Regions from separate parts of the Cellvibrio sp. BR genome, predicted to be linked through region 1. Evidence: predicted binding sites of a transcription regulator. Region 1 holds the regulator's gene; each other region holds the start of a gene.
The links. Region 1 encodes PhoB, which activates phosphate uptake and scavenging genes when phosphate is short. Its sites were predicted from a motif close to TGTCATAAANNTGTAACA; they were not measured.
Positions count from the first base shown of each region.

Region 2: the regulator PhoB is predicted to act here: its motif matches at 1,235-1,252, upstream of O59_RS12400 (ABC transporter permease subunit).
Region 3: the regulator PhoB is predicted to act here: its motif matches at 718-735, upstream of ppk1 (polyphosphate kinase 1).

Region 1 covers NZ_JH668200.1:395,855-398,130, reverse strand. Annotated here, with positions in the region: gene phoR (phosphate regulon sensor histidine kinase PhoR) at 1-861, opposite strand, end outside; gene phoB (phosphate regulon transcriptional regulator PhoB) at 1,009-1,707, opposite strand; gene ubiA (4-hydroxybenzoate octaprenyltransferase) at 1,838-2,276, opposite strand, start outside.
Region 2 covers NZ_JH668202.1:484,290-486,565, forward strand. Annotated here, with positions in the region: gene O59_RS12400 (ABC transporter permease subunit) at 1-1,155, opposite strand, end outside; gene O59_RS12405 (PstS family phosphate ABC transporter substrate-binding protein) at 1,336-2,276, opposite strand, start outside.
Region 3 covers NZ_JH668200.1:250,902-253,177, reverse strand. Annotated here, with positions in the region: gene O59_RS01050 (DUF4156 domain-containing protein) at 258-575, shown strand; gene ppk1 (polyphosphate kinase 1) at 772-2,276, shown strand, end outside.

The DNA of each region.
Region 1 (2,276 bases):
GCTTTTCACAATAGTGAGCAGCTGCTCAATATTAATGGGCTTGTAATTGTGACCCGCCTCAGTGGTTTCGAGTTTGGAAAGCACCAGTAAATCGTTAATCAGCAGCGACATACGCTTGGCTTGCTGCAACATTTGCTGCAGTGGTTTATTCCAGCTCGGGGTGGTGTTGTTATCGGCGAGGGTTTCCACATAGCCGTTTATCACCGTGAGCGGTGTGCGCAATTCGTGGGAGACGTTGGCGATAAAATCCTGACGCATTTTTTCCAAGTTGTGCAGTTGGGTCACATCACGCACCACAATCAATCGCTCCATTTTGCCAAACGGGGTGATTTGGAATTGCAGGTGTTTGGAGGGAAAACGCGGCGAGGGAATTTCCAGCGGCTCGCCGTAATTGCCCTCTTCAAAATAGGCGACAAATTTGGGGTGACGCACAAAATTGATGACCGATTGCCCCTGGTCTTTGGTATTCAACCCAAGCATGCGATGGGCGGCGGGGTTCCAGAAATCCAGATGGCCGCGCGCGTCCAGAATGACCAGCCCGTCTTTGAGTGCCGAGCTGATTTCCTGGATGCGTTTGATCACCGCTTGCAGGTTGTCTTTTTCAATGCGTTGATCGCGCTGCAGTTGGTAGATGTTGTCGAACACCTGCCCCCAGATGCCACTGGCCTCCGGCGGGTGTTCGCTCTCGCGTTTGAGCAGCCACTGGTTCAAGCGGCGCATCTGCCAGAGCATCCACACAATGTAAATGCCACAGCCGAGTAGCATCCACAGCGCGTAGTTGTCGCTGAAAAAACCAATCAGGCTGCAGGTGGCGAGAATAATCAGAATGCGCTGGAGTTCAGCGCTGAAACCTTTTAACAAGGGGGCCTCTCAGTTTCGATCCGTATTCGGCAGCGGGCAAGCCTGCGCGACACGCCGTGAACCCATCCATGGGGGCTAATCGTCGACATCCTGTCTCCGATTGTCGCTCAGGCTTGCCCGCTGCCGAATACTTGCAGCTTAGTGATATCAGGCTTCGATTCGTGTCGAAAAACGATAGCCGGTACCGCGTACGGTTTGGATCAGGTCTTCGTGACCGTCGATGGTCAGAGCTTTGCGCAGGCGGCGGATATGCACATCGACCGTGCGCTCCTCCACATACACATTGCCGCCCCAGACATGATCCAGCAATTGGCTGCGAGTATAGGCTCTTTCCTGGTGGGTGAGAAAAAACTCCAGCAGGCGATATTCAGTGGGGCCCATATCGACTGACTGATCGTGGATGGTGACGCGGTGGCTGGCGGGGTCCAAACACAGACCCTGTACGGTGATGGGGGCGGCGGAAATCTGTGGGTCGGCACGGCGCAATACTGCTTTCAAGCGGGCGACCAATTCACGCGGTGAAAAAGGTTTGGTGATGTAATCGTCGGCGCCAACTTCCAGCCCCTGGATTTTGTTGTCTTCCTCACCTTTGGCGGTGAGCATGATGATGGGAGTATTAGCGGTAACTTCGTCGCGCTTCAAGCGGCGCGCGAGTTCAATACCGCTGGTACCGGGCATCATCCAATCGAGCAGTATCAGGTCGGGTTTTTCGTCGATAATCAGGCCGTGGGCATCCTGCGCATTACTGGCTTCCAGCACTTGGTACTCGGCCATCTCCAGTGCCACACGCAACATATCGCGAATAGCGGATTCATCGTCGACGATAAGAATTTTGCGACCAGTCATAATCTTCTGCCTAATAAAACTACGGTAGGCTTCACGTTTCATGAAGCTATTGTTGCAGCTTATTTAATAAGCTCAGTGTTACATATTTATGACAAGTCAGAAAATTGTAGCTGCGTGCAGTCGCGTGGGCTTAGCGCCAGTAATAATCCATAGCTAAACCGGCAAATACCGCCACACCCACCCAGTTGTTATTTAAAAAGGCTTTGAAGCAGGCTTCGCGCGCGCGAAAGCGAATCAGCCATTGTTGATAGGCAAACAAACCACCCGCCACCGTCAAGCCCAGATAATAGAACAGCCCCAGCTCAAAGCGATTACCCACCAGAATCAGCGCATAGAGCGCCAGGATTTGCAGGATGCCGGTCATCAACCGATCCTGTTCGCCAAACAAGATGGCGGTGGATTTCACGCCGATTTTAAGGTCGTCCTCGCGATCCACCATGGCATAAAAGGTGTCATAAGCCACCGTCCAGAGCACCACGGCGAGGTAAATCAGCCAAATGTTTTCGTGTAGCGAACCGGCCTCGGCCGCATAGGCCATGGGGATTCCCCAGGCAAACGCGGCACCCAAT
Region 2 (2,276 bases), on a different contig from region 1:
ACTCACCGACTCAATTAATAAGGTGCGCTGGGAGGTAGCGTAGTAAATACCGATATTGCCTTTGTCGTCGCCAGCCCAGAAACCGCGACGCGCATGCTCAGGTGTGATACGGGTGATGGCACCGTCCAACGCCTCAAAACCACGTACATATTTCAATTCATAAATGTTGTCGGGGTTGCGAACCAGAAACCATTGGCTCAGGGCTCCCTTGTCGGTGCCAATAATGAGCGAGGCAGTTCCCACCAAAAACTCCATACGGGTTACTTTGCCATCAGGAATAGTCACTGGTGCCTGAGCTTTTACAGCGCTAGGGTTGATGATGCTGTAGAGCAATAATTGCGACTGATCTGTAGCAATCACTAAATGCTGGGCACCGCTATCAATCTGCATAGATACGGGCTTACTGCCATTTGGAAGCGAGGGAAGCGCTATCACTTCCTGACTGATACTGACTTCCCCGGTAATCATATTTTGACTGCTGCTAAAAATAGCGAGCAGTAGACGCTCATCTGCCGTCATGGCCGCTAATAAAATACCGCTGGAAGTCTCTTGTACGGCTAGCTGGGTAAGCGCTGCGCCTTGGTCATCCAGGGTTAAGGGAGAATCACCCAAGGGATACACCAAACTCGGTGTGATTTGGCGTTTATCGTTTGGATAACTGAGCGCGTAATTGGCTTTCGTTATTGATACCTGGCCATTGCTGTAACCATAAGCAACCAGACCGTAATCAGGCGTACTGGTCGCCATACTGGTAAAACTCACATCAGCGGTGCGCGATACCTGGGCATTAAGCACTTGGCTGCCATCGCTGACATTAAAAAAATGCACTGCGCCGCTACGCTTGAAACTGGCGCCAATTTCTTCGTAGCGTTCCAGCGTGAGGTATTCAGTCGGGTCGGAGGCCTGCTGTTGCAACTGGGCGGGCGTGTAGCTGTGCAAGGGTTCAACCGAGGCACCACGAAACAAGGGAGCAATTTCGGAGAATAGATAAAAGAAAATTAAACCGAGTGAAAATACTACCGCGAGTCCGGCAGACATCACCCCGTAGCGCGATAGCTGGTCTTTAAATTTGCGAATGTTGCGCAACTTGCTGCGCTGCTCGCGATTGGGCATCAGGCTCTGGATTGGCTTTGCCGCTGTAATGGGTTCGGACATGGTCTACTCACCTGTTTTATCGTCTGGCGCAAGAATCCTAACAATCAAAGATGACACTTTTGTTACAAAAACCCGAAACTGTCATCTGACTGTCATATTTACCCTGGCTCTGTCTATAAAAAAACGCCGAACAAGTCGGCGTTTTTATGGGTAACACAAGAAAATCCAGGCGCGCGCTGATTACTTCTGCAATTCAGCCAGTGCTTTGTTGGCCATTGACGCAGGCAGTGGGATATAACCATCGCGCACTACGGTTTCCTGGCCTTGCTTGGAAAGAATCAACTTCACAAACTCTAACTGAATCGCATCCAGCGGGCGGTTCGGATGCTTGTTGATATACATGAACAACACACGTGACAGCGGATAGGTTCCATCCAGCGCGTGAGTTGCATCGGCAGTAACGTAAGGCTGCCCATCTTTCTTGGACAGAGGCACGGCGCGCACACCTGAAGTGATGTAGCCAATACCTGAGTAACCAATACCGTTGATCGATTCAGACACACCCTGGACTACAGATGCAGAACCTGGTTGCTCGAGAATGTTGGATTTGAAATCACCTTTACACAGGGCTTCATCTTTGAAGTAACCATAAGTACCAGAAACGGCATTGCGGCTGTACATGGTGAAATCACGATTTGCCCATGCACCGGTCAAGCCCACATCACCCCAACGAGTCAGGTCTTTGGCACCACCACATTTGCGGGTTGCCGAGAAAATGGCATCCACTTGAGGAATACTTAAACCTTCGATCGGGTTGTCTTTGTTTACGTAAACTGCAAGTACGTCAATCGCTACCGGTACAGCGGTGGGTTTGTAGCCATGCTTGGCTTCAAACGCCTGGATTTCCTCGGTTTTCATCGCGCGGCTCATAGGCCCGAAGTTAGCAGTACCTTCGGTTAAGGCCGGTGGTGCAGTTGAAGAACCAGCACCTTGAATCTGGATATTGACGTTGGGATACCACTTTTTGAAATCTTCAGCCCAAAGGGTCATCAGGTTGTTGAGTGTGTCAGAACCGATTGAGTTGACGTTACCTGATACGCCAGTGGTCGCCTTGTACTCTGGCAGCGCTGGATCAATTGCAGCCTGCAATGCAGTAGCACAAACCATAGAGCCGGCAAGAA
Region 3 (2,276 bases), 140 kb from region 1:
CGCTGAATCTGATTATTGGTCGTGCAACACGGGGGTGACGCATATTAGTCACAGCGCGGCAGCGGGGCCAGATGCGCTAGCGCTAAAGATACTACTGCCGATAGCGATTGCCCAAATTTATTATCTTTGATGCCACAGGCTTGCGCGCGGCAAGGCTTGCAACCCTGACGCGCTGGCATTAGTGTAGCCGCGAGTTTTTGGTCGTTGGCTAGTATCTGACCAGCGACTACCCCACCATCACTTGCGAGGATCTGCTTATGAAAAAAATGTCTCTGTTGGCTGTTGCCCTGGTATCACTCACCAGCGCCTGTACTTGGGTGAAAGTAAATGAACAAGGCAGCAATGTGGCGGTTGCCAACGCCGCTAACGTGCGCAGCTGTGAAAAAGTCCGCACCGTGAACGTAAAAGTGAAAGATAACTTTGTTGGCTCTATGAAGCGCGACCCTAACAAAGTGGCCACTGAGTTGACCAACATGGCACGCAATGAAGCCAGTTCATTTGGTGGTGATACCATTGTTCCCGCTAGCCTGGTGAACGATGGCCGCCAGAGTTTTGATGTATACAAGTGCAACTGATGCGCCGCTGATTCCTACCAGTGGATCAGTCACCAAGGCCTGCAGGTGCAGGCCTTGTTTTTCCTTCCCGCCGCTATTTTTCATTCTCGCCTAACGGCCCCGCCGCAGCGATTCTTTGCTAGTGTTACAACAGGAACACTACTGTCTTATTTCTGTCACACAATTGCCATAATCTGGCGCAACTTATTGGCTTCACATGAATCGTGTTACGAGGTACAAGGTGGATAACGCCTATTTCAACCGCGAGCTGAGCCTGCTCGAATTCAACAAACGTGTTTTGCATCAAGCCTATAACCGCAGTTTGCCACTGCTGGAACGGCTGCGATTCCTGTGTATTTTTTCCACCAATCTCGACGAATTTTTTGAAGTGCGCGTGGGTGGTCTGGTAGAAATTCTGGAGCGCAATGCGCCCCCAACCCAAGGGCCGGACGGCCTGACCCAAACCCAGACGCTGAATGAAATTTCTGTGCGCGCCCATCAATTGGTGGACGAGCAGTACCGCATTCTGAATGAAGAAGTGGTGCCGGCGATGCGCGAAAACGGCATCTCTGTGCTGCGCCGCGACGAGTGGACGCCAGAGCAAATTGTGCATTTAAAGCAGGTGTTTCTATCCGAAGTGCTACCGGTACTCAGCCCCATCGGCCTGGACCCGGCGCACCCCTTTCCGCGCATCCTCAATAAAAGTTTGAATTTTATTGTGCGCCTCGACGGCAAAGACGCGTTTGGGCGCAACTCCGGCCGCGCCATAGTGCAGGTGCCGCGCTCGCTGCCACACATTGTCGAATTGCCCAAAGAATTAGTCACCCAAGGGCGCGCATTTGTTTTTGTCTCCTCCATTATTCATTTTTTTATGGGCGAGATTTTTGTGGGCATGACGGTGATGGAAAGTTACCAGTTCCGCCTCACCCGCAACTCGGACATTTTTCTCGATGAGGAGGAGACCGATGACCTGTTGCGCGCGGTGCAAGGTGAACTTGCCTATCGCCAATATGGCGACGAAGTGCGCCTGGAAATTACCGACACCTGCCCCGGCGAGCTGGAGCAGTTTTTATTGCAGCGCTGCGAAATTAAAGAGCGCGATTTGTATCGCATAAACGGCCCGGTGAATCTCAATCGCTTCGCCGATTTATTTGATTTGATCAAAACCCCGCAACATTATTTCAAACCTTTTGTGCAGGCCATGCCCAAACTGCCCAAGCGCAACAATTCGTATTTTGAAGTGTTGCAGAAGCAGGATATGTTGCTGCATCACCCCTTTGATTCGTTTCAGTGTGTGGTGGATTTTTTACGCGAGGCCGCAGCCGACCCCCAAGTGCTGGCGATTAAACAAACGCTTTACCGCACTGGCTCCAACTCACCGATTGTGGATGCCTTGGTTGCCGCTGCCAAAGCGGGCAAAGAGGTGACCGCGATTGTGGAATTGCGCGCACGTTTTGATGAAGAACAAAACGTGGCACTGGCCGAGCGTTTACAGCGTTTTGGTATTCACGTGATTTACGGTGTGGTCGGTTTTAAAACCCACGCCAAAATGATTTTGGTCGCGCGCCGCGAACAGACCAAACTGCGTTATTACGTGCATTTGGGCACCGGCAACTATCACCCGCGCACCAGTAAAATTTATACCGACTATGGTTTGCTCACCTCGGATAAAGATTTGGGTGAAGATGTCTACCGCGTATTTTTGCAATTATCCAGCATGGG